DNA from 3 places in the Streptomyces sp. NPDC058001 genome. Region 2 is predicted to be linked to each of the others. Evidence: riboswitches for the same ligand, from Rfam matches in the RefSeq annotation. Region 2 holds a riboswitch; each other region holds the start of a gene.

Region 1 (10,146 bases), on a different contig from region 2:
CGGCCATGGCCCTTCCATGCCCGTTGTCCCCTCGCCACCGGGAGTACCCCGTCCGGGCAGCTACGCGGGGTGGCACCGTGCAGTTGATGTCCGCCACCAGCGTCCTGAGCGGGCGGCGCGAGGCGTTCCGTGAAGGGGTGCGGAGTCAGACCAGAGTGTCCGTGCGGCCTACGCATGCGAGCGCGTACGCGGCGTCGAGCAGTTCGACCATGAGGTCGTGCTGACCGAACGTCCCTGAGATACCGAGGATATCGGGGGTGTCGTCGGTGATCCGTCCGATCAGGCTGGACAAGGTCGTGCCGAGCTGCATGTCGGCGAGGGAGACCTCCCCCCAGGGGTTCCAAGACAGCTGTCGCGCTGTCGTTGGGGTGGAGCGACGGGGCCACGAGTTGCCGCACTGGTCCGCGTGGCGACGCCAACACCAGCACCGGGCGACCGACGCACACCGCCACTGGAACAACGTCGCCTCCGCCGCGACGACGTGACGAGACCAGCGTGATCAAGAACCGCAACTGCTGTGTCCGTGCGGCTGGACGCCGCGTACGGGTCTGGCTGACAGCTTTCCCAGGATTCCGGACCGCTGATCGGTGTGGACTCGACGCGGCGGCCGCGTGGCGGGCACGGTCGTCGGCATGACAACTGCGAAACCCGTGGCCGCGACTGCTGAAGCACGCGGCCGACACGCTGTCCTGTACCGCTGGCCGAGTGCGCTCGGGCTGGCGGCCGCTGTCTTCCAGCTCGCCACCGGCGTTCAGCGGGAATCGGTGGCGATCGTGCTGTGCGTGGCCACGCTCTGCTACCTCGGCGCGGCGGCGTTGAACCGGCCGTGGATGGCCTGGGCCGGAGTCGCCGGCGGCTCTGCAGTGGTCGTCGTCAGCGAACTGGCCGGCCTGGTGTGGTGGGGCGGTGTCGGGATCGCGGCCCTGACGCTCGTTGTCGTCGGCCTGGTCACACGCGTGTCCCGCCCTGCTCTCACCGCGCAGACCGTCGCCCTGCTCGGGTACGGCTGCCTAGCGGTGGCCGCGCTCTTCCTTGCGCCACGGCTCGGACTGGCGCTGGCCGGGCTGGTGCTGGTGGCGCACGCCGCATGGGATCTGCTCCACTACCTGCGCAATGAGGTGGTGCCCAAGTCGTTGGCCGAGTTCTGCATGCTGCTGGACGTGCCGTTGGGGTTTGGCGCCGTTGTGGTGGCGGTGGCCTGACCGACCGGCTTGCTCACCTGGGAGGCCCGATAGTGCGAGGGCGTGACGCCGTACCGGGCCACGAAAGCCTGGCGCAGCGTCTCGGCGGACGTGAAGCCGCAGCGGGCGGCGATCCGAGCCAGGGACAGCCGGCTCGACGCGAGGAGACGCGCGGCGGCTTCGGTCCGCGCGAGACGCACATAGCGGGCCGGGGTCTGCCCCGTGTGGGCGAGGAAGAGACGGGTGAGGTGGCGTTCGCTCACGCCGACGCGGGTGGCGAGCGCGGTGATCCGCAGGTCGGCGTCCGGCGCGTTGCGTATCATCGCCGCCACCTCGCGTATCAGGTCGTTGGCTGGGGCCGGAGCGGCGACAAACATACTCATCTGTGCCTGGTTTCCCGGTCGTTGGAGGTATGTGACCAGGCCACGTGCCACTTGGCGGGCCAGCTCCCCGCCGTGGTCCTCCTCGATGAACGCCAACGCCAGGTCCAGCGCGCTGCTGACCCCGGCCGCCGTTGTCACGCGGCCGTCGCGGATGTAAATGGGCGCCGGGTCCACGCGGACCGCGGGATAGCTGGCGGCAAGCAGGTCGGCGAACAGCCAGTGCGTGGTGGCGCGACGACCGTCGAGCAGTCCGGCCGCGGCGAGTACCGAGGCGCCCGTGCACACCGACGCGACACGTCGGGCCACATGCGCCAGCCGGCGGACATGCGCGACCAGTCCGCTGTTCGCAGCGGCCGCCTCGTGCCCCTCACCGCCCGACACGACGACCGTGTCCACCGGTCCGCGAAGCCGCTCAAGGGCGCCTTGCGCCTGCAGTGTCAGTCCGGACTGGCAGCCGATCGGCCGACCTGCCGGTGTCACCACACGCACCCGATAGGCCGGCGTGGCTCCAGCTCGGTTCGCATAGTCGAACGCCGTGGTCAGGCAGGCGATGTCGAGCAGCTCTGCGCCGGGATAGCCGACGACGACCACGGCTGTGTGCTCGTCCATGCGATGACCGTACTGCGACCGACCAAGCCGCGACCACGGAGTCGGGAGATGTTGCTGCGGCTGGTTGACCACCGCGGTCGGATGATCACCGAACCGTAAGATCACGAACTACAGCTGCCGTGACTGTAAAGCCCAGAAGTTCAGGCCCGGTGCCGAATGCCGTCCGCAGCGCCGCTACGCAGTCCTGCCGTGGCCACCCCGGGATTGCGGACTCCCACCCGCGGTACGTGCGCTCGGAGACCTCGAAACGACCGTCACCCGGGGCTGCGCGGCCGGCGCGGCTTACTTCCGCGGCGCCTTTCCCCTGGGTCAGCCATCCCCGTTCAAGCCCGGCCGCCCGTATCCGCTCATTGATCATCACGCCGCCTTCCCCGGTATGCGAAGAGTCCACAGCTAGTAGCGACGGGGATGGGATCACCCATCAGCTACGCACGCCTACTCACCGAACGCCTACACATGGAACGGCACCGTCGTGATCACGATTTTCGGGACCGGGCGCAGGGACCGGCGCAGGCGGGTGGCGGTGCGGCTGTGGAGGAGTTGGTGGCGGCGGTGGCGGGTGACGAGTTCCGGGAGGATCACCGTGAGGGTGAGGTCGGGGTGCTGGCGGTGCAGGGCCTCGATGTAGTGGACGAGGGGGGCGACGGTCGCCCGGTAGGGGGAGACCACGATCTCCAGGGGGAGGTGGTCGCCCCACAACGTCCAGTACGCGCGCACCCGTTCGGCCTCCTCGGGCGTGAGGCTGATGTGGAGGGCGAGTACCGGTTGCCGGAGTGACGCCGCGTAGGCGAGGGCGCGCATGCCCGCCAGGTCGAGGGTCGCGAGGGCGACGACCGACAGGTTCCGGATCTCCTCGGGCGACTCCTCGTTCTCACCGTTGTCCCCCTTGTCTCCCTTGTCCCCGCCCTTCTCGGTTCCCTCCGGAGGCTCGTCATGGCGCACCGGTACGCAAGGCGGGCCCTCCGCGCCGGGTGCCGGCAGTTCCACCGTGTGCGGGCGCAGCCGCAACGCCTCCCGGACCGTCGCGTAATGGTGGCGGATCCGCAGCGTCACCAGCAGGAAGAGGCCGACGGCGACGATCGCCACCCACGCGCCCGAGGTGAACTTGCTGATACCCGCGGTGATGAACACCACGGCCGACAGGAGACCCCCCACCGCGTTGAAGCACATGCTCTTGCGCCAGTGCCGGTCCCGCAGCCGCCACCAGTGCACGACCATCCCGGCCTGCGAGAGCGTGAAGGCGAGGAAGACGCCGACCGCGTACAGCGGGATCAGCGCCCCCGTCTGCCCGTTGAACGCCACGAAGACCAGGGCGGCGGCCAGCGACAGGACGATGATGCCGTTGCTGTAGGCGAGGCGGTCGCCCAGGCGCATGAAGGTCCGGGGCGCGTAGTCGTCCCGCGCCAGGAGGGACAGTACGCGCGGGAAGTCGTTGTACGCCGTGTTCGCGGCGAGGAGCAGCACGGCCGCGGTGGCCGCCTGCACGAAGACGTACATCCAGCCGGATCCGAAGCTGAGGTGCGCCAGTTGGGAGAGGATCGTCTCCTTGCCGCTGGGCACCACACCGGTGAGATGGATGACGACGATGATCCCGGCGAACATCGCGATGAGCAGCCCGACCATCCAGGTCAGCGTCGTACGGGCCTGCCGCCACTCGACGGGCTTGAACGCCGGTACCGCGTTGGAGATCGCCTCGATACCGGTCATCGCGGTGGCGCCGGACGAGAAGGCCCGCATGATCAGGAACAGCGTCGCGCCCTCGGTGGCTGTGACCGCCGGGGTCGGCTGCGGCCGGAAGTCAGTCCCCGCCGAGTCGACGAGCCCGGCCACGATGAGCGCGAACATCGCGACGATGAACGCGTACGTCGGCGCGGCGAACAGCGCGCCCGCCTGCCGGATACCGCGCAGATTGCCCGCGAGCAGAACGACGATCACGACGACGCCGATGAGCACCGTGTCCGAGGCCAGCGAGGGAATCGCCGAGGTGATGGCCGCCACGCCCGAGGCGATCGACACCGCGACGGTCAGCACGTAGTCGGTCATCAGACCCGCCGCGGCGACCAGACCGGCCACCGGGCCCAGATTGTCGCCGGCCACGATGTACGAGCCACCGCCGTGCGGGTACGCGCGGATCGTCTGCCGGTACGACAGGCCGACCGCCAGCATCAGGAACACGATCGCGGCGGAGATCGGGAACGAGTACGCGAGCCCCGCCGTGCCCGCGAGCACGAGGACCGCGAGCATCGCCTCGGGACCGTACGCGACCGACGACAGCGCGTCGGCGGACAGCACGGGCAGCGCGACGAGCTTGCGCATCCGCTCGGACACCAGGGCGGAACTCTTCAGCGGTGTACCGAGGAGGATCCGCCGGCTCCACGCCCCGGCGCGCCCCAGCCGCCCGGCGGGCGGCTCCTCCTCCTCGTCGATCTGCTCGCCCGGCATACGCGCCCCCAAGGGCGTCAGGGCCACCAGACGTCCGAACCGGGCGGGTTGGAGCTGCGCCCGCGGCGGGAACTTCCCCAGGTCGGGGTCCACGGGCAGCGCGCGACGCCATGTCTCGGGCGGCGCGGACACCTCACCCCACTCGCGGCCCACCTGGCGCAGGGCGCGTTGCTGTTCCTCGTCCAGTTCCAGCAGTCGCGCGGCGGGTCCGGGCGGCCCCGCCGACGCCGCGTCCCGACCTCCGGATGTTTCGGTCACGAGCGGCAGTGTGGTCGATCAAGGTCACGCGGGCGTCCTGACATGCCGTAGGCCGGACCGGGAGCCGGGAGCCGGGAGCCGGGAGCCGGGAGCCGGGAGCCGGGAGCCGGGAGCCATGGCCGGATGACGGGGCGTGTGCGCCGGGTGCGATGATGCTCGGCGACAAGGCGACGGCGGACGAGGAAGCCGGTGTGAATCCGGCGCGGTCCCGCCACTGTGATCGGCGAGCGAGTCCCATACGAGGCCACTGCCCGGAAACGGGTGGGAAGGCCGGGACGAGCCTCGACCCGAGAGCCAGGAGACTCACGCGGTCGCCACCTCGATGAACCCAGGGCGGATTTCCCTGGAGGAGGGTGGTTCGGCATGCCTGCTAGGCAACCCGGGGACGGGACCGCCGACAGACCGATCGCCGCGAAACCGATCGCCGCGAAACCGCCGGGGCCATTGGTGCCCGTGCCCGTGCCAGTGCCCCTGCTTGTGCCCGTGCCGTGTGGCCCGCCCTTCGTCCAGGGACGCGCGATGACCGCCGGAACCCCCCTCCGCCCTGAGAGGAACCGTCCCATGACGACGGGCATACGCTCGCTCTCCCTGCCCCGGCGCCTGCGCCTGCCGCTCCCCCTGCTCCTGGCCTCGGTCCTGCTGGCATCCGGCTGCGGCGGAAGCGCCGGGGAGAAATCCGGCGACGCGGAGGGACCGGCCGTGAAGGGCTTCCCGGTCACCGTCTCCAACTGCGGTGTGAAGACGACGTACGAGCGACCGCCCCGGCGCGCGGTCTCGCTGAACCAGCACGCGACCGAGGTGATGCTCGCCCTCGGTCTGGAGAAGTCGGTGATCGGTACGGGCTATCTCGACGACGCGGTCCTCCCCGCGTACCGACCCGCGTACGACAAGATCAAGGTGCTCGCCAAGGAGTACCCGTCCTACGAGGCGCTGCTCGCCGCCGAACCCGACTTCGTGTACGGCGGTTTCGCGTCCACCTTCGACGAGAAGGAGGGGCGCAGCCGGGACACGTTCACCAAGGCGGGGATCAACACCCGGCTGAATGGGGAGAGTTGTGCGTCCGGGGCCGTGACGATGTCCATGGTGGACAAGGAGATCCGGGATGTCGCCAAGGTTTTCGGCGTCCCGGAGCGGGCCGAGCGGCAGGTGAAGGCGCTGCACACCACGCTGGACGGAGTCGACGGCCGCCTCGACGGCGTGGATCCGGTCAAGCTCTTCGTGTACGACAGCGGCGACAAGACCGCCTTCACCGCGGGCGGTACGGGCATCGGCAACGCCATGATCGAGCGGGCCGGCGCGACGAACCTCTTCGCCGACGTCGACAAGGCGTTCGGTGATGTGTCGTTCGAGCAGGTGGCCGATCGGGCGCCGGACGTCATCCTCATCTATGACTACGGTGACCAGACCGTCGAGCAGAAGAAGAAGTTCCTGCTCACCAACCCGGCGTTGCGGGATGTGCCCGCGATCAAGAACGAGCGGTTCGCGGTGCTGCCCCTGTCGTCCACCGTGCTGGGCGTACGGGTACCCGCGGCGGTGGAGTCGCTGGCCCGGCAACTCCATCCGGAACGCTTCCGGTGACCGGAGCGAGCGAGACGACCGGAGTGGGGGAGACGACCGGGGCGGCCGGGACGACCGAGGTGCCGGTACCCATACCCGTACCGGCTTCGGCACCCACGTACCGCCGTCGTCGGATTCCCTACCCCCTGGTCCTGGCCGGGCTCGGTGCCCTCGTGCTGGTCGCGGCGACCTTCGGTATCGCGGCCGGTTCGATCGGCATTCCGGCGGGGGACGTCTGGGGCATCCTGCTCCACCAGGTCCATCCCGGTCTGGTCGAACCGACCTGGTCGGCGGCGCGCGAGACCATCGTCACGGATGTCCGGCTGCCCCGCGTGCTGCTCTGCGCGGTGGTCGGGGCGGGTCTTTCGGTGGCCGGTATGGCGTTGCAGGCGCTGGTCCGCAATCCGCTCGCCGACCCGATGCTGCTTGGCGTGTCCTCCGGCGCGAGCGTCGGCGCGGTTCTCGTCCTGGTCTTCAACCTGACGCTGTTCGGTGCGTTCTCGCTGCCGATCGCCGCCTTCTGCGGTGCGCTGGCGGCGCTGATCGCGGTGTACTTCCTCGCCCGTTCCGGCGGCCGGATGACCACCGTACGGCTTGTGTTGGCGGGCGTGGCCATGGCCGAGGTGCTGTCGGCGGTGGCCAGCTTCCTCATCGTCACCTCGAACGATCCGCACAAGACGCAGTCGGCGCTCCGCTGGATGCTCGGCGGGGTGGCCGGCACCACCTGGACGATGGTGTGGATTCCGGCGGGCGCGGTGCTGCTCGGCACCGCCGTACTGCTGGGTGTCTGCCGCCCGTTGAATCTGCTGCTCGCGGGGGAGGAGGCGGCCACGGCGCTGGGCCTGGACGTGCACCGCTTCCGGGCCGCGCTGTTCACGCTGGTCGCGCTGATGATCGGCACGATCGTCGCGGTCAGCGGCCAGATCGGTTTCGTCGGCCTGATCATGCCGCATGTCGTACGGCTCCTGGTGGGCGCCGACCATCGCCGTGCGCTGCCGGCCGCCGCACTGCTGGGCGCCGCGTTCCTGATCGCCGCCGATCTGGCCGCGCGCACGCTGATGAGGCCCGAGGAGATTCCCGTAGGCATTCTCACGGCGCTGGTCGGCGGCCCGTTCTTCCTCTGGCTGATGCGCGGGAGGTCGGTATGACGGACTCACTCGAACCCGGCACGCTGGACATCGACGCCGTCTCGGTGGTCGTCGACGGCCGGCCCCTCGTCCACGAGGTGTCCTTGGCGGTGGCTCCGGGCGAGGTGGTCGGTCTGGTCGGTCCGAACGGCGCCGGCAAATCCACCCTCCTGCGGACGGTGTACCGCGCGCTGCGCCCCACGTACGGGCGGGTCCTCGTGGACGGCGCCGATGTCTGGCGGACGCCCGGCAAACGCCTGGCCCGGCGACTGGCCGCCGTACCGCAGGACCACGCGGGCGACTTCGAACTCACCGTGTACGAGGTGGTCGCCATGGGCCGTACCCCGCACAAACGCCCCTTCGAGGGCGACGACTCCGACGACCGCGCCCTCGTCACGGCCGCGCTGACGGAACTCGACGCCGCCCACCTCGCGGACGCGCCCTTCGACCGGCTGTCGGGCGGTGAGAAGCAACGCGTCCTGATCGCCCGCGCGCTTGCCCAGCGGGCCGGGACGATGGTCCTTGACGAGCCGACCAACCACCTTGATCTGCGGCACCAGTTGGACGCGCTCCGGCTCGTCCGCCGCCTCGGTGTCACGGCCGTCGTCGCGCTGCACGACCTCAATCTCGCCGCGACGTTCTGCGACCGGCTCTGTGTCCTGGACGCCGGCCGGGTGGTCACCATGGGCACTCCCGCGGAGGTCCTGACCCCCGCGCTGCTGTCGGAGGTGTACCGGGTCGAGGCGGACATCACCGCGCACCCGCGCACGGGTGTGCCCCAGGTGACGCTGCTCTCCGGCTAGCGATCCGTCCGGAGCGGGCGGCGGTAGCGGAGTTTGTTGAGGGGGGCTCCGCCGGTGGTGTCGATGACGGCCGTGCCGTCCGCGTGCCAGCCGGCGGCCTCGTAGAAGCGCCGGGCGCGTTCATTGCGTTCCAGGACCCAGAGGGTGGCGTGCGGGTACGCGGCCTCTTCGAGCGCCGTCAACACGGCTCCCATCAGCTGCCGTCCGACGCCGGTGCCCCAATTACCGGGCAGGGCGTAGAGCGTACTTTGAACAGATTGTTCAACATAATTCGTTGACATCGGTTCGTGTGCAGCCGCATTCTTGTCCCATGGAAGCCATCGATCCCTTCACGCCCCCGAGGCCCGAACAGGCGCGTGCGCAGCGTGTGTACGCGGCTCTGTTCCGGATCGCCGAGCGGCACGCGGCCACCGATGAGCAGCGCCGTAGGCAGGTGCACCCGTCGGTCCTCGGTCCGCATGAGGCTGTACGGCTCGTGGCGTTCCTGCTCAGTGGGGCCGCGCTGCCCGATGACGGTGAACCGGCCGTGGACCACGCCGACATCACCGCCGCGTTGAGCCTCGTACCGCTGGTGCGGGGCGAGTTGGACGAACTCGAAGCCGGGCTCCTGAGGATGGCCAGGGGGCGCGACATGACGTGGCAGGAGATCGCCTTCGGGCTCGGGCTCGGCACTCCGCAGGCGGCCCGGCAGCGGTACGAACGGTTGGCGAGCCGCGTCAACAGCGAGGCGGAGGGCTCCGTTTAGGGCCCTGGTCTTCGGTCGGGGGAGTGGTGCCGAGGTCGTGTTCCTCACCGGTTCCGAACTGCTTCCGTACCGGCATCCGGTCCCTAGTAGCGCGGGAAAAGCCCTTCGCGGTCACCGAGTTCGGGTGCACCACCCATCGCGGGGCGGCCGACAAGGGTGGACGTGGGGACCTGATCATCCAGTGGGGCGCGGACGGCAGGGCGGTCCGGCTGGACGGTGAGTACATCCGGGACGAGGACGAACAGGCCGCGTATCTGGGCGAGTTGCTGGACATCTTCGATGCCGAAGGGGTCGACACCGCGTTCGTGAACACCTTCGCCCGCTACGACCTGCTATCGCGAGGGCGCGCACGATCCGCCGAGCTGACCGAGCCCATGAGCCCCGAGCCCTGAACCCGCTGCTGAGTCGAGCGCCCTCGCGCGTGCGCGGAAGTTTTCGGGGAATCCGCGTAACAGGGCCCCCGCCCTGGTGTCCTAGGCGGTGGCAGAAGCGCACAGCACGCGAAGCGAGGAGACCCCGACATGACCACGCAGGCAGAGCCGCAGGCCCCTTCGAACGTCAAGAACCTGTCTGCTGAAGCGAGTTCGCCCCGGGCGTCGGCGAACCAGGGATCCACGACCCTCAGCGGCGGCACGGCGGGCGTGAGCGAACCGGCCGCCGACCGGGGCAAGACGTCCATCGCCGATGCCGTGGTCGTCAAGATCGCCGGACTGGCGGCGCGGGAGATCCCCGGGGTGTACGCGATGGGCGGCGGCCTGTCCCGTACGCTCGGCGCGGTCCGTGACCGGGTTCCGGGCGGCCGGCCCAATGTCGGACGCGGCGTCAAGGTCGAGGTGGGGGAGCGGCAGACGGCGCTCGATCTCGACCTGGTCGTGGAGTACGGGGTGGCCATCAGGGACGTCGCCCGCGATGTGCGCGAGAACGTCATCGCGGCGGTGGAACGGATCACCGGCTTGGAGGTCGTCGAGGTCAATGTCACCGTGAACGACGTCCACCTGCCCGACGACGACACGGAGTCCGGCGCCGCCGAAGGCCGGGTGG
Region 2 (10,146 bases):
ATGTGCCGCTCGACTCGGCACTGGAGCGGGACATCGAGCCGCAGATCCTGCGCTGGCTCGCCTTCGCCCGCCAAAAGTCGGCCGAGATCGTCACCCTGGCCAAGGGTCTCGCGCAGGGCACCGACACGATCGCCGCCGAACTCGCCGCGAACCGCGCGGACCTGGCCTCCCGGGCGGGCTCGCCGATCACGCGTGACCCGGCGGTACGGGCCCGTGCCGGCGCCGTGACGGAGGCCGACGCCCACAGGTCCGAGCCGTACGGCGAACGGGCCGGAGCCCAGCGGGCCCATCTCGGCCTGCCGCTGCTGCCGACCACCACCATCGGCTCCTTCCCGCAGACCGGCGAACTGCGCACCGCCCGCGCCGACCTGCGGGCCGGACGTATCGACACCGCGGGGTACGAGGAGCGCATCAGGGCGGAGATCCAGGAGGTGATCTCCTTCCAGGAGAAGACCGGTCTGGACGTCCTGGTGCACGGCGAGGCCGAACGCAACGACATGGTCCAGTACTTCGCCGAACAGCTCACCGGATACCTGGCCACGCAGCACGGCTGGGTGCAGTCCTACGGCACCCGCTATGTCCGTCCGCCGATCCTGGCCGGCGACATCTCGCGGCCCGAGCCGATGACGGTGCGCTGGACGACGTACGCCCAGTCCCTCACCGATCGCCCGGTCAAGGGCATGCTCACCGGCCCGGTCACCATGCTCGCCTGGTCCTTCGTCCGCGACGAACAGCCCCTCGGCGACACCGCCCGCCAGGTCGCCCTCGCGCTACGCGACGAAGTCAACGACCTTGAGACGGCCGGGACTTCGGTGATCCAGGTCGATGAACCCGCCCTGCGCGAAACGCTCCCGCTGCGCACGGCCGACCGCCCGGCCTACCTGGCGTGGGCCACCGAGGCGTTCCGGCTCAGTACGAGTGGCGTGCGTCCGGCCACGCAGATCCATACGCATATGTGCTACGCCGAGTTCGGGGACGTCGTCCAGGCCATCGACGACCTCGACGCCGATGTCATCAGCCTGGAGGCCGCCCGCTCGCACATGCAGGTCGCCCGCGAACTCGCCGCCCACGGCTACCCGCGCGAGGCGGGACCCGGGGTGTACGACATCCACTCGCCGCGGGTGCCGAGTACGGAGGAGGCGGCCGAACTGCTGCGGATCGGACTCAAGGCCATTCCCGCCGAACGGCTGTGGGTGAATCCCGACTGCGGCCTGAAGACCCGTGGATGGCCCGAGACCCGCGCCGCACTGGAGAACCTGGTCACCGCCGCCCGCACCGTCCGCGCGGAACTCCCCGCGTCCTGACGACTGGACCGTCGTCCTTACGACGGGACCGGCCGGGGAGGGGTCTTCGGCTCCCTCCCCGGTTCCGCAAGTCCTCACTCGTACGGTGGCGTTCGGTCAGTGGGGCGCGGCGACCGTCCGGCCCGCAGTGACTGTCGCGGGCTTGGGATTCAGCAGCCGCTCGGCCAACTCCCCGAAGACCAGGCCGAATCCGCCCCACAGGGTGATCTGGATGGCCAGTGCGGAGACCCGGAACCGCCACAGCACGGTGGCCGGGAAGTCGGCGGGAACCTCGTTGATGACGGGCAGGAACGCGTACGCGAGTCCGATCGCGAGGGCGAAGGCGGCCACCGCGGTGACCGTGGCGTACCAGGTGCCCAGCTTCGGTGCGAGCCGCTTGCCGAGCAGGGTGGCGGCCACGGCGATCAGGACGCTGAGCAGCGCCATCAGCAGGTACAGGGTGGTCCGCTTGCCGATGGTGTCGCCGTTGCCGACCGCGGGCGGGTTGGCCGGGTACTTCAGGAACGGCACGACGTACACGGCGAGCAGGGCGCAGCCGGACAGCAACAGCGCGGTGGCCCGCGCACCGAAGTGGCCGACCCGGCCGTGCGCGAAGCAGTAGGCGAGGGCGGCGATGCCACCGAAGGCGATCCCGTAGATCAGGACACCGGTGGCCAGGCCCGCGGTGGACTGCAAGGAGCGGGAGACGAGTTCGACCTCGTGCTCGTGCCCTGAGGCGTGGGCCTCCTCGAAGCCGATCGCCTTGTCGACGTACGGTTCGCCGAGGAAGTAGGCGACGACCAGGGCGAGTACGCCGGCGGTGAGGCCGGCGAGCATGCCGCGTACGAGGAGATTTCTTACCGTTGCGGAGTTCATGTAGGTGTCGGTTTCCCTTGCGTCAGTGGCAGGGGAAGCCGAGGAGGTGGCGGGCGTCGTGCACCCATTCGTGGACGTCTTCGCCGGAGACCACGGCGGTGGCGCCCTGCTCGGCGCCGACGAAGTAGAGCAGGACCAGCATCAGAATGCCGAAGAAAACCGCCCACGGGACGATCGCGCCGATCGGCAGCTTGGCGGGGAGAGCGGGGGTGGTGACGGCCGGCGGGGCGACATGCTGCGCCATGGCGGGGCCTCCTCTGGGAGTTCGCGTCCCATCTCGGTGGTGCACTGGACGACGGCTACGGGTCTGACTCGCCCCCCTCGCACAAGGGATGGCACACAGTGGCGCGACCGTTCCGGATTCTCACCGGCTTCCGTCCTGCCGTCGTCGATATCGCACCGACGGTACCGCCTGGCGGGTACCTGGCCAAGACCGTGCCACCTGGTGTGATCCAGCCGACTGATCCGGCATCTGGCGTGGTTCTGGACGTTCAGGACCACCAGGGCCGCGCGACGCGGGTCGACGGCCCACCCCGACCGTCGCGCGCCATCGAATACACCGTCAGGAACCTTTCTCTCATGGCAGTACCGGCTCATGCGAGTACGGGCCATGGAGGTACGGGCCATGGGTCCACCGGCCGTCCGTCATCGTGGCGTGCACGGGCATGGCGCGCAGCGTGTCCAGGTCGGCCGACAGCGGGTCCACCTCCACGACCACCAGATCGGCGGCGTCCCCGACCCTGATGAGCCGTCGCCCGCGGGCCGCCGCGACGAGCGCGTCCCGTACGGACAGGCGCTGTTCCGGGTGCCAGGCGGGGCGGGCGTCGTCGGTGCGGCTGACGGCCGAGGCGATGGCGAGCCAGGGGTCGAGCGGCGAGACGGGAGCGTCGGAGCCGAACTCCAGGCGGGCACCGGCGGCGAGCAGGTCGGCATAGGCGAAGGCCCGGTCGGTGCGCCCGGTCCAGTGCCGGTCCGCCACATCACGGTCGTCGGTCGCGTGCCGGGGCTGCACCCCCGCCGTGACGCCCAACTCCGCGAAGCGCGGCAGGTCTTCGGGGCTCAGCAACTGCGCGTGCTCGATCCTGCCCCGGCAGCGCACCGCGTCGAAGGCGTCCAGTGCCACGGTGTTGGCGTGGTCGCCGATGGCGTGTACCGCCGGTTCGATGCCGTGCGCGGCGGCCCGGCGCATGAGCCGCACCAACTCGTCCAGTGACGTCTGCGCGATGCCGTGGGCGCCGTCCGTGCCCTCAAGGCCCGGATAGAGGTCGTGGCACAGCGCGGTACGGGTGTTGAGCGAGCCGTCGGTGAAGAGCTTCAGCGGACCGACCCGTACCAGGCCCCCGGACGCGCCGATCTCGGACCCGGTGCGCAGTCCACGTTTCACGGCCGCGTCCAGGTGGCTCGGATAGACGGCGGCGGACACCCGTACGGCGGGCGTGGCCTCGGCCGAGCGACGCTCCCAGTCCCCGACCGCGTCGCCGTACTGGAAGTCGATGACACCGGTGATCCCGCGCGCGGCAGCGGCCCGGCAGGCGTCCGCGACCCAGCCGTCGACCACATCGGCCGGTGTCTCGGGAAGGACGGACAGGACCTCGTGGGCCTCGTGTTCCCTGACCAGACCGGTCGGATGGTCGGCGCGGCCGACCAGGGCGAGGCAGGCGGAGTTCAGCCATACGGCGTGCAGGTCGGCGCTGACCAGGACGGTCGGCCGGTCGGGCAGGGCCGAGTCGAGGAGCCGCTTGTGCGGGGCGTCGGGCCACAGCCCGTCGCGGAACCCGTACCCGAAGAGCACCGTGCGGCCGGGCTCCCGGCCGCCGTGGTCCCGCACGAGGTCGGCCACCGCCCGCGCGGAGGCGGTACCGGACAGGTCGAGGCGGTGCCGGGCACTCGCCCATTCCGCCATGTGCACATGCGCGTCCCACAACCCCGGAAGGAGTACGCGTCCTTCGAGGTCAAGCACCCTTTCGCCCTCGGCGGATGCCGCCCGTCCCCCGGTCCCGTCCACCTCCGTCACGACATGGGTGACCCTGCCGTCCGCCAGGCGCACGCGGGCGAGCGGTCCACCCGCGCCGAGCCGCACCCGGTCGAGCGTGAGCGCGGCGCTTGCGAAGTCCGTCATGAAGCCTCCATCTGCGACACCACGCGGTCTCGACAGGACCGCGCCGGATGAGACGACGATCATGGACCTGTCAGTGCCGCACGTCGACCCACCCGCCCCACCAGGGGCACACCGAGCACACTTCCCGCAACCGACCATCCACTTAACTAAACTTAGCCTTCCCTTACTTCGGGTCACTCGTACCGTCGGCCGTCGTCCGGCGCCGCGCTTTCCTGTGCCTCAAGAAGTTCGTCGCCGTGCTCGATCGTCCAGCGCCCGAGCGCCCGCATCGGACCGTCGACCAGGCTCTGCCCCAAACCGGTCAGGTCGTACTCGACCCGAGGCGGCGCCTCGGCGTACGCGTGCCGGCTGATCAGACCGCCGGCGAGCAATCGGTGCAATGCGTCCGTCAGCACCTTGTCGCTGATCCCGCCGATCGCGACGCGTAGTTCACGGCGCCGGTGCGGTCCCGAGCGCAGTGCGACCAGGACAACGGGGTCCCAGGTGTGGGCGAAGAGATCGGTGGCCGCGCGCAGTCGGCAATCGGCGACCAACTCATGACGGTGGGCATCGTGATCAGTCATCTCGCCACCCATCATCGCGCCCCCGAAGCACACCGATCGGTGCGTCACACCTTCTCTACCGTGGCCGTCCAACGATCACTGTGTGAGAGGGAGCGGCGATGCGCGTCGGGATTCTGGGAACGGGAACGCTGGCGACGGCTCTGGCCGAAGGCTGGGCTCGTGCGGGACATGAGGTGACGGTCGGCGGCCGGTCGCAGACCAAGGCACGGAACCTCGCCGACCGGTTGGGCGATGGGGTACGCGCTGCCGCGCCACGCGAGGCAGTCACGGGACGCGACGCGGTACTGCTCGCCGTGTCATCACATGGCGTCGAAAACATGCTGCGCGACGCGGGCGCGTCCGACGGCTCCCTCGCAGGGACGCCGTTGATCGATCCGACGAATGCCGTCGAACACGGAGTCGGTGTGTTGCTCACCGGACAGGATGAGTCGATGGCGCGACGCATCGCCGGACTCGCTCCGGGCGCGCATGTCGTCAAGGCGTTCCATCTCTTTCCCGCAGAGCAGTGGGTGAGACGTCCTGGCGGTGGCGAGCCGCAGGTGACGGTGGCGATGTGCGGTGACGATCCGGCGGCGCTACGGGTCGTCGGCGAACTGGTCCGTGCCGTCGGCGGGACGCCGGCCGTCCTGGGGTCCCTGGCGCGCGTCCGTCAGCTTGAGGAGGTCGCGGGTTTCGTCATCGGGCTGGCATTCAACGGCTTCGACCCCAACTCCGCGATCCCGCAAGCCCCTTCACCGACCGCACCGCCCGTCTCGCCCAGCACTTCCGCGTGACCGAGGCCAGCGAAAACCGCCACGTCGAACGCCGACTGACCACCGACCTCGGCCGCGCCACCTGGCGCCTACCCCATGGAGCCGCAGTCGGTGGCCAGTTGCCGTTATCGGTGGCCAGTCGCGTTTACTGGTTCTCAGCGGATGCCGAGTGCGACGATCTGGGTGACCTCGTCATCGGCGAAGTTGTCGTCGCTGACCAGGAGCAGGGTTCGTTCGCCGCCGCGCAGGGTCGGGCCCCAGGTCATGCCCTCGGTGTTGTCGACCGTGGACAGGCCCAAGTCGTCGAAGTCCGCGACCAGTTTCTTCCGCATCGGTACGACCCGCTGCCCGACCAGTGAGTCCATGTTCCGCACCTCGGTCGCGCCGCGCGTGGTGGCGTCGTAGATCCGGATCTTGAAGCCCGAGCCCGCCACCCAGGTACGTTCGAGTACGAGGTACCGGCTGGGGTCCTCGGGGAAGGCGAGGATCGAGGGCACGCCGGTGTCCGGGGGCCACGGGCTGGACGGGTCGGACTCGGCGAAGATCTTCTCCAGGGGGTAGGCGAACTGCCCCAGCACGGCGCCGTTCCGGGTCTGCTGGGTGACGCGGATCAGGGCACCGTGCTTCAGGTCGGGCTCCGGTCCGTCCTGGAGCAGCGGACCCTCGACGGCACTGGTGAGGACGCGGCTCCCGGCGCCGAACGTGATGGCTTCGATCGACTTGTTCCGCCGCGGACCCCGCTCGTGCATGGTGATCTGGTAGTTGGGCGGCAGCCGCAACTGGCCACGGTAGGCACCGTCGCGGTTGGCGAACTGGATCGACGGCTGGATCACCGGGTCGCTCGACGACTTCGGCCTGTCACCCTCCTGGGCCCACCAGTACCGGCAGCTCCGCGGGTCGACCCGCAGCTCTTCCGGGTCCACGGCCTTGCCGTCTCCGGCACTCGCCGGTGGGTAGACCGCGCCGTCCGGCTGACGGAACGGGTGGGTGCCGGTGAAGTCGACGGAGTGCACCCCGCCGCCGTCCACCTTGATCCTGGCGGTGTAGAAGCGGGCGGGCTGGAGGACCGAGCGGTCGTCGCTGATCATGACGTACTCACCCGTGCACGGATCCCGGTCGATGCCGGAAAGACCGCCAACTGTCGTGTTCCGAAAGGAGAGTTTGTGCGGAACGATCTTCTCGCCCAGCAACCGCGCCTGCGCCCCGATCGGGGAGGGTGCGGCGGTGTCGCCCGGTTGGGCCGCCACCGCGGGGGCCATCGTGGTCGTCAGCACCAGGGCCGCGGCGGAGGCGCGTCGGATCAAGGAGGATTTCATGTAGTCGATCTTGGCCCGTCCCCCGTACCGAGCGCAGTCACCCATCCGCGTGACGCGGACAGGCACCGGGGTGAGAGGGCCGCCCACTCGCACGTCGGCCGAAGTGCCGGTCCCGGTAGGTGCCTTCCGGCGCGGTCGAGTGCGTGTTCGGCCTGCACGGCGAGGGTTGCTGCGAGGTCCGTCACGGAGGGCGGGTCGGTGATCAGGCCGGTGATCAGGCCGGTGATCAGGTCGGCACGGCACGCGGTGCTCCCGCAGGTCTCCGTATGATGCCGGGCGGATGTCCTGAAGCCGGGCACGACTGTAGGGGGAGACTTGCGTCAGGCCGCGATCGTCTTCGTGCATGGGTTGTTTTCGTCACCCGCCACGTGGACGCCCTTGCAACAGGAGTTATCCGCGGTTCCCGCCGTGGCCGACCAGTTCGACTTCCTGTTCTTCGAGTACGCGACACGCCCGGTGACCTGGAACCCCCTGCGTCGTATGCCGGACCTGGACACCGTGGCGGAGAGTCTGCGCGGCTTCATCGAGGACCTCACCACGGAGCACGAACGGATTGTTCTCGTGACCCACAGTCAGGGCGGCCTGGTTGCCCAGCGATTCCTTTCCCGCATGTTGCAGGCGGGCCGAGGAAAAGATCTCGCGAAGGTCCGTCGACTGGTGATGTTCGCTTGCCCCAATAACGGGTCGGACCTGTTCCTGCTGGCCCGCAAAGGGCTGATCCCCATGACCCGGAACACTCAGGAACGCGAACTCAAGCCGCTACAGACTTCGGTGCTGGAAACTCAGCGCAGAGTCCTTGACGGCAACGTCAGGGCGCTGGATGTCTCACGGGACCGATGCCCGATCCCCATCGTCGCCTACGCGGGCGAGAGCGACAATGTGGTCGTACCCTCCTCCGCCGCCGGTTTCTTCCCTGAGACGGGCGTACTCCCGGGGGATCACTTCACCGTCATTCAGCCGAAAGGACCGGACAGCCGCGTCATCCACGCGGTGCGCAGGGAATTGGCGCGGGCCTTGGTCGAGCCGTTCCCTCCTGAGCCGCAGCCCGGCGCGGACATTCCCCACCACCGTCGACCTGGCCCTTCCGCCACCGACGTCCTGACCGAGCTGGAAGTCGTCGGCCCCATTGCTCTCCCCGTCAACGGCACGACACGGCACGCGACCGAGTTCTTCCTCCACGGCGGGCCGGTGGAGCAGCTCAGGAACATCGACGTCGTGGTCTCTTCGGAGAACACATACCTTCAACTCTCACAGTTCTTCAAGCCGTCGACCTCGGGCAGCCTTCGCTGGGCCGCTGCCGAGAAGAGTGCGAGCGGTCAGATCCTGGAGGATGTCGCGGGTGAGCACCTCTCTGCCTGGCTTCGCAGCCACGGCAGTTACGGCCTTCCCATTCCCGAGGGGACGGTGGCACCGACACCTTCCGGCGCGCTGCGGAAGCGAAACATCCAGAGGATCTATCACGCGGCCATCGCCACCCCCGTGTCCGGTACGAACAACTATCGAATCGCCCCTCATGCGATTCCCCGAGCCGTGCACAACACGTTCGACTTGGCCAGGCGGGAAAGGGAAGAGTTGGGGATCTCGTTGTCCTCCATCTGCTTCCCACTCTTCGGAGCGGGGCGCGGACGGATGAGTGTGGTGGAGAGCTTCGAGTTGATCTGGGAATCGATGATGAGCGAGCTGGCCGACGACCCGAGTTGGAACATCCATTTCACGACCCGCCGCAGGACGATCTTCGATCTTCTGTACGGCCGACTGCAGGCGAAGAAGCAAGCGTACGACCGGCTTACGTAGGGAGTTGTACGGTGCCCTCATCCGATGGGGTTCTCCCCTCGCGTCCGGTGTGCCTGAACCATGTCGTCGACGGTGATCTGCGCCGCGACCTCGGCTTGTCACTGACCTCAGGAATCTGTTCTTTCTGCGATCGGGTGGATCCCATCACGCCCATCGCCGCGGACTTCGACCGTCTCGCCAGGAATGTCATGGCGGCCGTCCTTGACAAGTACGAGCGGCTGGATATTCCCGAGCACGGCATTCCCACCGATGCAGTGATCGAGGACGTCTGCCGGGGAGCCCTGGACCCTCAAGTGACCCGCGCCGTGCAGGCATGGGCGCGGCCCGCCTCATGGCGACTGCGTACGCCGCTTCAGCGCGGGGAGCAGGGCACGGTCGCCCTCGAACCATGGCCCGCCTTTCGCGATCGGGTCACACATCAGCGACGGTTCACGCTGTTGGCCGACATCGCCCTGCACAGGAAGTCTCACCTGCCCATGCTCGACGGCGTGTCAGCCGTCGTCGACCAGTTGGGGCTCGTTCGTAAGCTTCCGGCCGGCCACCAGGTGTGGCGCGGTCGGATGCGTAGGGACACCACTCCCCCGAACTATGTCGCCGCCACCATCGGGTCCACTCCCCGGCATCGGGCCACGGCCAACAGGATGAGCCCGGCTGGCGTGTCGATGTTCTACGGTTCCGCTGATGTGGAGACTGCGGTCGCGGAGATATCGGCGCACGATCCACGTCCCTACGCAGCGGTGGCAGCCTTCGAACTGGTCCGTCCGATACCTGTGATCGACCTGTCCGTCGCTCCGGCCGCTCCGAACGTCGCCGCCCGGGACAGCGGGTCACTTCTCGGGCAGATCGAGTTCATCCGGTCCTTCGCCGCGGACTTGAGCCAGCCGGTGGTGCTGGACGGGCGGGAACATACGGCGTACGTCCCCACTCAGGTCCTCACCGAGTATTTCCGCTGGCTGTCGCCCTTGCGTGTGGAGGGCATCGTCTTCCGTTCCGCGCAGAACGGCGGCCTCAACTACGCACTGTTCACCGGCCCCGAGGGCTGCGTCGATACCGGTGCGGACCTGCCCGACGCGATGCTTCGTCTTCGACCGCGCACTGAGCTGGTGGTCGCCCGTGCCCTGAGTGGACCATCGCTGACACACCGTAGTGACCCTTCGAGCCCGTGAAGTGGGCCCGCTGCTCTCGGTCAAGTGGTCCGCGCGGGTGGTTGTGGGGAACATGGATGCTGAGGGAAGACCCGGACAGCCGCCGCTCGGGTGCGGTCCAGGGAGGTCCGTCATGGTGCAGCGCACGACCGTACGAGAGCTGATGAACGAGTACGGACACACCCACGCCGAGGAAGCGGGCATCCGGCTGCGGAACACACCCGCGCCGCTGTTCCAGCTGCTGACCCTGTGCGTCCTGTTCTCGGTTCGCATCAAGGCCGACATAGCGGTGGCCGCG
Region 3 (10,146 bases), on a different contig from region 2:
GTTCTTCTCGGCGGCGGGTTCAGAAGCGGTGGTCATTACTGGCATGCCTCGCAGGACTCGGGGTTCTCCAGGGAGCAGGCGACCGCGTCCGCGTCGGGCGCCGGCTGCTGTACGGGGATGGGGGCGGTGGCCTGGGCGGCGCGGGCGATCCGGGTCGCCGGGCGCGACCGCAGGTAGTACGTCGTCTTCAGCCCCCGCTGCCACGCGTACGCGTACATCGAGCTGAGCTTCCCGATGGTCGGCGTCTGAAGGAACAGGTTCAGGGACTGCGACTGGTCGAGGAACGGGGTGCGGTCCGCCGCCATGTCGATGAGGCCGCGCTGCGGGATCTCCCACGCCGTGCGGTACAGCTCCCTGACGTCGGCGGGGATCCACGCGAAGCCCTGGACCGAGCCGCTGGCGTCGCGCAGCGCCTCACGGGTGCGCGCGTCCCACACCCCGAGCCGCTTCAGGTCCTCCACCAGATAGGCGTTGACCTGGAGGAACTCCCCGCTCAGCGTCTCGCGCTTGAAGAGGTTGGAGACCTGCGGCTCAATGCACTCGTACACCCCGGCGATGGACGCGATGGTCGCGGTCGGCGCGATGGCGAGGAGCAGTGAATTACGCATCCCGGTCGTGGCGATACGTTCCCGCAGGGCCGTCCAGCGCTCGGGCCAGGTCAGTTCGGCACCGTAGTGGTCGGGGTGCAGCACCCCGCGCGCGGTGCGTGTCTTCTCCCAGGCAGGGAGGGGGCCGCTCCGCTCGGCGAGGTCCGCCGACGCCTCGTACGCGGCGAGCATGATCCGCTCGGCGATCCGGGTGGACAGGGCGCGGGCGGCGGCCGAGTCGAAGGGCAGCCGCAGGCGGAAGAAGACGTCCTGGAGGCCCATCGCGCCGAGGCCCACCGGGCGCCACTTGGCGTTGGAACGGCCGGCCTGCTCGGTCGGGTAGTAGTTGATGTCCACGACCCGGTCCAGGAAGGTCACGGCGGTCCGTACCGCGTCGTCCAGGCGCTCCCAGTCGATGCCGTCGCCGGAGCCCGGCGTGACGAACGCGCCCAGGTTGACCGAGCCGAGGTTGCAGACGGCCGTCTCGCCGTCGTCGGTGACCTCAAGGATCTCCGTGCACAGATTCGAGGAGTGCACGGTGTGGCCGGGCTCGGCGGTCTGGTTCGCGGTGCGGTTGGCGGCGTCCTTGAAGGTCATCCAGCCGTTGCCGGTCTGCGCGAGGGTGCGCATCATCCGGCCGTACAGGTCCCGCGCGGGGATCGTCTTCCTCGCCAGGCCCGCGGCTTCGGCGGCTTTGTACGCGGTGTCGAACGCGTCGCCCCACAGGTCGACCAGTTCGGGCACGTCGGCCGGCGAGAACAGCGACCAGGGGGCGTCGGCGGCGACCCGGCGCATGAACTCGTCGGGGATCCAGTGCGCGAGGTTGAGATTGTGGGTGCGCCGGGCGTCCTCGCCGGTGTTGTCCCGCAGTTCGAGGAACTCCTCGATGTCGGAGTGCCAGGTCTCCAGGTAGACCGCCGCCGCGCCCTTGCGCCGGCCGCCCTGGTTCACGGCGGCCACGGAGGCGTCGAGGGTTTTCAGGAACGGGACGATGCCGTTGGAGTGGCCGTTGGTGCCGCGGATCAGCGAACCCCGGGCGCGCACCCGGGAGTAGGAGAGGCCGATACCGCCCGCGTGCTTCGACAGGCGGGCCACCTGGTGGTAGCGGTCGTAGATGGAGTCCAGCTCGTCCAGGGGGGAGTCCAGGAGATAGCAGGACGACATCTGCGGGTGGCGGGTACCGGAGTTGAAGAGCGTGGGGGAGGAGGGAAGGTAGTCGAGGCGGCTCATCAGACCGTAGAGCGCGGCGACCTCGTCCACCGCGCGGGCGCTGTCGTCCTCGGCGAGTCCGGACGCGACGCGCAGCATGAAGTGCTGCGGGGTCTCGACCACCTTCCGGGTGATCGGGTGCCGCAGCAGATAGCGGCTGTGCAGGGTGCGCAGCCCGAAGTAGCCGAAGCGGTCGTCCGCGTGGACGTCGATCAGCGCGTCGAGACGCTTCGCGTGCAGGGTGACGAACGCGGCCGTGCGGTCCGCGATCAGGCCCTCGCGGTGACCGGTCGCGACCGAGTCCGAGAAGGAGCGCACGCCCTGCGACGCGGCTTCCTCGGCGATGCCGATGGTGAGCAGCCGGGCGGCGAGCCGGGAGTAGACCGGGTCCTCGGAGATGAGACCGGCGGCCGACTCGGTCGCCAGCTCCCGCAGTTCGGCACGGTCCGCGCGGGCGGAGCGTCCCCGGAGCGCGGCGGCGGCGACGCGTCCCGGGTCGGCGCCGGGAAGGTCGGCCGTCAGGGCGGTCAGGGTGCGCAGCAGCGCGGCACCGGGACCGTCGTCCGCCGGAACAGTCGCATTCACCGGAACGGTCACTGAGGCCGGATCGGCTGGCGCGATGGTCACGTGAAGCTCTCCCTCGCTCGGCTCTGGGCCTCGGACGGGGGAGCGGGGCACGCGGACGTGGCCGCGTGCGGCGGCGCGCCGCGTCCACCGACCCATTCCTCGGGGCCCGGACGTCATGTCGGTACCCGGACCGGTCGGACCGGGTACGCCGTCGGCAGGTCATCGGACTCACGGGTGCGCGAATGCGGACCAGTACACCGTTGCGGGACAGTTCCGGACTTGCACCGGATTCCCCTGCGGCGACAGCGAGCATGAGCATACATCTTGTGCCGGGTCCGGGAAGCACCCCCACATGTTGTGTCGGATAGAGTCCCGGAGGCCAGGAACTGACGGCGTGGGGAGGGCCTGTGGGGGCACGGAGACGGCCCGTGGCGGCCCTTGTGGCGGCGCTCGCACTGTCCATGACGGCGGCGGCCTGCGGGGGCGGCGAGCGGCCCGTGGGAGGCGCCGGGGCGGCACGGACGACGCCCGGCGCGGCTGCCGGCACCGCCCCCGGAGCGGACGCTTCCGCCGACCCGGAACGCGTCTTCACGGACACGGAGTTGGCCGGCGCGCTCGTCCCGCGAGCGGAGTTCGCCCGGGGCCTGAAGGCGTACGACGACGGCCCCCGCGAGGGCTGGTTCGACGCGAACCCCGCATACCGGCCCGGCGTCTGGTCGGAGTGCGCCCAGCAGCACCCCGGGCCCCGGATCACCGCGTACCGCGAGGAGTTGCCGGAGTACCGGGGGAGCAGCGCGCGTGACGCGGCCGTCGCCTGGGCGCGGCCCGAGGACGCGGGGGAGCCGGGTGCGGCGCCCGATGCGCTGGTGATCCAGCGGCTGATCTCGATGCCCGTGCGGGACGCCGGACGCTATCTGCGGCTCCAGTACGACCTGTACGCGTACTGCGCGGCGTACGACGCCGACTCGAACGGGGCCGCCACGCCCGTGCGGCACGAGGTGCGGCGGCTGGGCGGACTGGGCGACGAGGCGATCCTGGTCCGCGAGGAGACCCTGGGCACCGACGGCACCGGGCCCCGGTACACGGTGTGGGCCCGGGTCGGCACGGTGCTGCTCGGCGTCGGCGAGGCCACCGGCGAGGAGAAGGCGAAGCGCTGGGCGGCCCTGGTGGCGCGGCGCGTCGCACAGCGCTTGTACGACATGCCCGCGCCACCGGGTACCGGGTGACGACTTCCCACGCGCCGCCGGGGTGCGGTCAGCAGCAGCGGAACCCCTGTCGGGGGTCCGCCTCCTGACGGTCCGTCCGCTCCCGTTCGAAGGTTCGCCGGGACGGCGCGGGCGCGTCCGGATGGTCTTTCCGTACGTGTGCGACATACCGGTCGTACGCTGACTCGTCCGTCAACTCCCGTACGTACCACCGCATCCAGCGCAGTACCCGCACTCCGCGCACCAGCATCACGGCACCCGCTCCGCTTCCGCCGCCAGCTCCAACTTCTCCTGGGGAGTGGCGAACAGGCCGTCCGGGGCGACCAGCTTGGACTCGACGTACGGTGTCTCGCTGAGCCGGCTCGCCTCAGGGTTACGGATGTGCCGGACGCAGACCCATGCCGCGTCGGCGATCACGATCACGATGAGCAGCGCGAGGGCGGCCGTGAGGACGCCGTCCACGGTGGAGTTGGTGACCACCGTGTGCATGTCGTCCATGGTCTTGGCGGGCGGCAGGACCTTGCCCGCGTCGATGCCGTCCTGGTAGTTCGCGCGCTGCTGGAAGAAGCCCACCCGCGGATCGCTGGAGAACACCTTCTGCCAGCTCGCGGTGAGCGTCACCGTCGCGTCCCAGATCAGCGGAACCCCGGTCACCCAGGCCCACTTGAGCCGACCGGACTTCACCAGGAGGGTCGTGCAGACGGCGAGCGCGACGGCCGCGAGGAGCTGGTTGGCGATACCGAAGACCGGGAAGAGCTGGTTGATCCCGCCCAGCGGCTCGTGCACGCCGACCCAGAGGAAGTAGCCCCACAGCGCCACCACGATCGCGCTGGTCAGGACGAGCCCCGGCTTCCAGCTTATGTTGCGGAACGGCTTGTACACATTGCCGAGCATGTCCTGGAGCATGAAGCGGCCCACGCGCGTACCGGCGTCCAGGGCGGTCAGGATGAAGAGCGCCTCGAACATGATCGCGAAGTGGTACCAGAACGCCCGCAGTCCGTCCCCGGTCACCTTCGAGAAGATCTCCGAGACGCCGACCGCGAGCGTCGGGGCACCGCCGGTGCGGGACAGCAGCGACTCTTCCTCGACGGCCTTGGCGGCGGCGGCCAGGTCCTCCGGCGAGATCGTGTAGCCGAACCCGGCGACCGCCTGCGACGCGGACTGCACCGAGTCGCCGATGACCCCGGCCGGCGCGTTCATCGCGAAGTACAGCCCGGGGTCGATGATGCAGGCCGCGATCAGGGCCATCACGGCCACCGATGACTCCATCAGCATCGACCCGTATCCGATCATCCGGATCTGGGACTCCTTCTGGATCATCTTCGGTGTGGTGCCCGAGGAGATCAGCGCGTGGAAGCCCGACAGGGCGCCGCAGGCGATGGTGATGAAGACGAACGGGAACAGCGAGCCCGCGAAGACCGGGCCGTCACCGCGCGAGGCGAACTCCGTGACCGCGTCCATCTTCAGCGTCGGCAGCGAGAAGACCACACCGAGCGCGAGCAGCGCGATCGTGCCGATCTTCATGAAGGTGGAGAGGTAGTCGCGCGGCGCCAGCAGCATCCACACGGGCAGTACCGAGGCGACGAACCCGTACACCACCAGGCAGATCACCAGCGTGGACGGGGCCAGTGTGAACGCCTCGGCCCAGGACGACTCGGCGACCCAGCGGCCCGCGACGAGCGCCAGGAGCAGCAGCGCGATACCGATCAGCGAGACCTCGCTGACCCGGCCGGGGCGCAGCACCCGCAGATAGAAGCCCATCAGCAGGGCGATCGGTACGGTCATCGCGATGGAGAAGGTGCCCCAGGGCGACTCGGCGAGCGCGTTCACGATCACCAGGGCCAGTACCCCGAGCAGGATGATCATGATGGCGAAGGCGGCGAGCAGCGCGGCGGCGCCGCCGAACGGGCCGATCTCCTCACGGGCCATCTGGCCCAGGGAACGCCCGTCGCGCCGGGTCGAGCAGAACAGGACGACCATGTCCTGCACGGCTCCCGCGAAGATCACCCCCGCGACGATCCAGATGGTGCCGGGCAAGTACCCCATCTGTGCGGCGAGTACGGGTCCGACCAGTGGTCCCGCGCCCGCGATGGCGGCGAAGTGATGACCGAGCAGGACGCGCCGGTCGGTGGGGTGGAAGTCGATGCCGTTGTCGAGCCGTTCGGCGGGCGTCGCCCGGGTTCGGTCGACCTTCAGAACGCGGCGCGCGATGAACTTCGCGTAGAAGCGGTAGGCGATGGCGTACGAGCCGAGTGCCGCCGCCACCATCCAGGCCGCCGACACGTCCTCGCCCCGGGAGAGGGCGAGGACGGCCCAGCCGGTGGCACCGACCAGGGCGACGAGTATCCAGACGACGACGGTCCGGGGAGAAGTGCTACGCACGGTGGGGGTCCTCCCGTCCAAGATGAGACGGAAGGACCGTAGGACAGGAAGAGGACCCGCGCCACACCGCGCACCGAACCGGCCGTGGCGAAAGGCCGGTTGGCGGACACCCTCCGGTCAGCCGGTCAGCCGGTCAGCCGGTCAGCCGGTCATCGGGTCGGTCAGTCGGTCGGTCAGTCCGTGGGCCGCTTCAGTCGGGCCACGAACTTGTACCGGTCGCCGCGGTACACCGACCGCACCCACTCCACCGGGCGGTCCTCGCCGTCCAGCGAGTGCCGCGACAGCATCAGCATCGGCAGCCCCACGTCCGTACCGAGCAGACCCGCCTCGCGCGGGGTCGCGAGCGAGGTCTCGATGGTCTCCTCGGCCTCCGCGAGATGCACGTCGTACACCTCGGCGAGGGCCGTGTAGAGCGAGGTGTACTTGACCAGCGAGCGGCGCAGCGCGGGGAAGCGCTTCGCCGAGAGATGGGTGGTCTCGATCGCCATCGGCTCCCCGCTGGCCAGGCGCAGCCGCTCGATCCGCAGCACCCGCCCGCCCGCCGAGATGTCGAGCAGCCCGGCCAGGGTGTCGTCGGCCGTGATGTACCCGATGTCCAGGAGTTGCGAGGTCGGCTCCAGGCCCTGGGCCCTCATGTCCTCGGTGTACGAGGTGAGTTGGAGTGCCTGGGACACCTTCGGCTTGGCAACGAAGGTGCCCTTGCCCTGGATGCGTTCGAGCCGGCCCTCGACGACCAGTTCCTGAAGCGCCTGACGGACCGTCGTACGCGAAGTGTCGAATTCGGCGGCGAGGGTGCGCTCGGGTGGTACAGGTGTGCCCGGGGGCAGAGTTTCGGTCATGTCGAGCAAATGCCGCTTGAGCCGGTAGTACTTGGGTACGCGCGCGGTGCGGCCCGCTGTCGCCGCGTCCGCCGTCGCGGACGTGCCCACCTCGGTCGTCTCGCCGGCCATCGTCCGCCTTCCCGGCTCCTGTGCTGCTGCCGTCACCGGCTCCTCCGTCTGTCGCGGCTCACATCGTGGCACGGCGCGAACTGAGGGAGCCTCGCGCCCTCAGGTGTCGGTCCGATAACGGACGTGACAGCCCTTCTTATACACCCTTGACACCCCTAAAGGTCTAGGCCAAGCTCCGGGTACTGGTCTACACCATTAAAGACCAGGTCCCAGTCCCACGGGCAGTTTCTCGTCGTAAGCGTCGCTGTGGGTGGGGGGATGCAGGCATCCTGAGGAGGGTGACGTGAAGCGCAAGCTCATTGCGGCCATCGGCGTCGCGGGAATGTTGTTCTCGATCGCGGCGTGCGGTGGGGACGACAGCGGTGACACCAAGGACAAGAAGGCCGGGGCGGACGGCTTCAAGGGCCAGACCCTGACCGTCTGGGCCATGGACGGTTCCACGCCGCCCAACTGGACCAAGGACCTCACCGCCGAGTTCGAGAAGAAGACCGGCGCGACGCTGAAGTTCGAGACCCAGAAGTGGGACGGCATCCAGCAGAAGATCACCACGGCGCTCTCCGAGTCGACCCCGCCGGACGTCATCGAGGTCGGCAACACGCAGACCCCCGCGTACGCCGCGACCGGCGGTCTCGCCGATCTGACCGACCTCAAGGCGGAGATCGGCACCGACTGGACCGAGGCGCTCAACAAGTCCTCGGTCTTCGACGGCAAGCAGTACGCCGCCCCGTGGTACTTCGCGAACCGCGTCGTCATCTACAACAAGAAGGTCTGGGCCGACGCCGGTCTGAAGGACACCCCGAAGACGCGTGACGAGTTCTACAAGGCGCTCGACACCATCGGCAAGAAGACCAAGAACGAGCCGATCTACCTGCCCGGCCAGAACTGGTACTTCTTCGACGGCATCACCATCGGCCAGGGCGCCGACCTCGTGAAGAAGGAAGGCGACAAGTACGTCTCCAACCTCGCCGACCCCAAGGTGGGCGCGGCCATGGAGATCTACAAGAAGTACCAGTCGTACTCCAAGGCCCCCAAGGACAAGGACGAGGCCACCCCGCAGCAGGCCGAGGTCTTCGCCAAGGACAATGTCGGTGCCTTCATCGGCATGGGCTGGGAGGCCGGCACGGCGATCGCCGCCAACAAGAAGATCGAGAAGGACATCGGCTACTTCACCATCCCGGGTGAGACCGCCGACAAGCCCGAGGGCGTGTTCCTCGGTGGCTCGAACTTCGCGGTCGCCGCGGGCAGCAAGAAGCAGGACCTGGCCAAGGAGTTCCTGAAGCTGGCGCTGTCCGACAAGTTCGAGGGCGCGCTCGCCAAGGAGAACGGCGTCATCCCGAACAAGGAGTCGCTCCAGTCCAACCTCGCGGGCAACGGCGCGGCCGAGGCCGCCGCTCCCGCCGCGGCCGGCGGTGGCACCACCCCGCTGATCCCCGAGTGGGCCGCGGTGGAGAACAACCCGAACCCGATCAAGAGCTACATGACCGCCGTGCTCAACGGTAAGTCGCCGGCCGACGCGGCCAAGGACGTCGAGGCCGAGATCAACAAGCGCCTCGCCCAGACAAGCTGATCACCACGCGCCGGGGGACGGTTCGCCGCCGTCCCCCGGCGCCGGTGCGTCCTACCGTACGGCCACGGAAGAGATGGCGAGCATGTCAGTGCAGACCGAACGCACGGACGCGGCGCGGGCGTCCGACGTCCAGAAGACCGGGGCGCCCCCGCCCCGCGATGTGGTGAGCCGGGGGAGAAGAGCGGGCGGTAAATCCGCCCCGTATCTGCTCCTGCTGCCCGCGCTGCTCGCCACCGCGGTGCTCCTGGGCTGGCCGCTGGTGAAGAACGGCATCCTGTCGTTCCAAAACCTCAACCCGCGGCAGTTGATCCTCCACCTCACCGAGTGGAACGGGATCGACAACTACAAGGAAGTCCTCGGCGGCAGCGACTTCTGGAAGGTCGTCGGCCGGTCGATCGTCTTCACCGGCGCCAACGTCGTCCTGATCATGGTGCTCGGCACCCTCATCGGACTGCTGCTCGCCCGGCTCGGCCGGCGCATGCGACTGTGGCTCCTGCTGGGGCTCGTACTCGCCTGGGCGATGCCCGTCATCGCGGCGACCACCGTCTACCAGTGGCTGTTCGCCCAGCGCTTCGGCGTCATCAACTGGGTCCTGGACAAGCTCGGCTGGCACTCGATGGCCGACCACAACTGGCTCGCCACCCAGTTCTCCACCTTCTCCGTGGTGACGCTCCTGATCGTCTGGCAGTCCATACCCTTCGTCGCGATCAACCTCTACGCGGCCAGCACGACCATCCCCAAGGAGCTGTACGAGGCCGCCTCACTGGACGGCGCGGGCGGCTGGAAAAGCTTCACCTCGGTGACCTTCCCGTTCCTGCGGCCCTTCCTGTGGGCGACGACCTTCCTTGAGGTCATCTGGGTCTTCAAGTCCTTCGCGCAGCTCTTCGCGCTGAACCAGGGCGGCCCCAACCGCCTGACCGAGACCCTGCCCGTCTACGCCTTCGTGGAAGGTGTCGGCAACCAGCACTTCGGCATGGGAGCGGCGATCTCGTTCCTCACCATCCTGATCCTGCTGGCCCTGACCGCCTACTACCTGCGCACCGTGATCAAGCAGGAGGAGGACGAGCTGTGAAGCGCTCCCTGTTCGCCAGGTTCTGGCCCAACGCGACGGCCGTCGGCCTCTTCGTCGTGTTCGTCTTCCCCGTCTACTGGATGTTCTCCACGGCCTTCAAGCCGACCGGCGACATCATCTCCGACGACCCGGTCTGGTTCCCGACCGACGCCACGCTCGCCCACTTCAAGAAGGCGATGAACGCCGACCACTTCTGGACCCTGGTCGGCAACTCCCTGACGGTGACCGTCCTGTCGGTGGCCTTCTCGCTGATCATCGCCCTGGTCGCGTCCTTCGCCCTGGCGCGGATGCGGTTCAAGGGGCGGCGCGGCTTCATCATCGTCTTCATGATCGCGCAGATGGCCCCCTGGGAGGTCATGGTCATCGCGATCTACATGCTGGTGCGCGACTCGGACATGCTCAACAGCCTGATCCCGCTCACCGCCTTCTACATGATCATGGTGCTGCCCTTCACGATCCTGACGCTGCGCGGCTATGTCGCCGCTGTGCCGAAGGAGCTGGAGGAGTCCGCGATGGTCGACGGCTGCACCCGACCGCAGGCGTTCGTCAAGGTGATCTTCCCGCTGCTCGCGCCAGGGCTGATGGCCACCTCGCTCTTCGGGTTCAT

The links. A riboswitch is a leader RNA that binds a small molecule or an ion and turns the genes downstream of it on or off. The one in region 2 is predicted to bind cobalamin.
Region 1: linked by a shared signal. The riboswitch ahead of ACFVT5_RS12125 (ABC transporter substrate-binding protein) and the one ahead of ACFVT5_RS16720 (CbtB-domain containing protein) in region 2 are both predicted to bind cobalamin.
Region 3: linked by a shared signal. The riboswitch ahead of ACFVT5_RS31165 (ribonucleoside-diphosphate reductase subunit alpha) and the one ahead of ACFVT5_RS16720 (CbtB-domain containing protein) in region 2 are both predicted to bind cobalamin.

What each region holds. Positions count from the first base shown of each region.
Region 1 covers NZ_JBHVQT010000004.1:516,002-526,147, reverse strand. The annotation lists gene ACFVT5_RS12150 (DUF2637 domain-containing protein) at 1-87, shown strand, start outside; gene ACFVT5_RS12145 (hypothetical protein) at 146-310, opposite strand; gene ACFVT5_RS12140 (hypothetical protein) at 633-1,202, shown strand; gene ACFVT5_RS12135 (GlxA family transcriptional regulator) at 1,103-2,173, opposite strand; gene ACFVT5_RS12130 (APC family permease) at 2,624-4,873, opposite strand; cobalamin riboswitch at 5,051-5,178, shown strand; gene ACFVT5_RS12125 (ABC transporter substrate-binding protein) at 5,435-6,451, shown strand; gene ACFVT5_RS12120 (FecCD family ABC transporter permease) at 6,511-7,578, shown strand; gene ACFVT5_RS12115 (ABC transporter ATP-binding protein) at 7,575-8,360, shown strand; gene ACFVT5_RS12110 (GNAT family N-acetyltransferase) at 8,357-8,641, opposite strand; gene ACFVT5_RS12105 (DNA-binding protein) at 8,671-9,105, shown strand; gene ACFVT5_RS12100 (hypothetical protein) at 9,132-9,497, shown strand; gene ACFVT5_RS12095 (Asp23/Gls24 family envelope stress response protein) at 9,627-10,146, shown strand, end outside.
Region 2 covers NZ_JBHVQT010000006.1:270,998-281,143, forward strand. The annotation lists gene metE (5-methyltetrahydropteroyltriglutamate--homocysteine S-methyltransferase) at 1-1,304, shown strand, start outside; gene ACFVT5_RS16715 (CbtA family protein) at 1,401-2,159, opposite strand; gene ACFVT5_RS16720 (CbtB-domain containing protein) at 2,182-2,403, opposite strand; cobalamin riboswitch at 2,439-2,587, opposite strand; gene ACFVT5_RS16725 (amidohydrolase) at 2,737-4,278, opposite strand; gene ACFVT5_RS16730 (winged helix-turn-helix transcriptional regulator) at 4,452-4,841, opposite strand; gene ACFVT5_RS16735 (NADPH-dependent F420 reductase) at 4,940-5,614, shown strand; gene ACFVT5_RS16740 (esterase-like activity of phytase family protein) at 5,749-6,909, opposite strand; gene ACFVT5_RS16745 (alpha/beta fold hydrolase) at 7,225-8,703, shown strand; gene ACFVT5_RS16750 (RES domain-containing protein) at 8,715-9,869, shown strand; gene ACFVT5_RS16755 (endonuclease) at 9,982-10,146, shown strand, end outside.
Region 3 covers NZ_JBHVQT010000013.1:234,568-244,713, reverse strand. The annotation lists gene ACFVT5_RS31170 (ribonucleotide-diphosphate reductase subunit beta) at 1-36, opposite strand, end outside; gene ACFVT5_RS31165 (ribonucleoside-diphosphate reductase subunit alpha) at 36-2,423, opposite strand; cobalamin riboswitch at 2,559-2,728, opposite strand; gene ACFVT5_RS31160 (hypothetical protein) at 2,792-3,589, shown strand; gene ACFVT5_RS31155 (YbdD/YjiX family protein) at 3,618-3,818, opposite strand; gene ACFVT5_RS31150 (carbon starvation CstA family protein) at 3,818-5,950, opposite strand; gene ACFVT5_RS31145 (GntR family transcriptional regulator) at 6,124-6,900, opposite strand; gene ACFVT5_RS31140 (extracellular solute-binding protein) at 7,184-8,467, shown strand; gene ACFVT5_RS31135 (carbohydrate ABC transporter permease) at 8,550-9,539, shown strand; gene ACFVT5_RS31130 (carbohydrate ABC transporter permease) at 9,536-10,146, shown strand, end outside.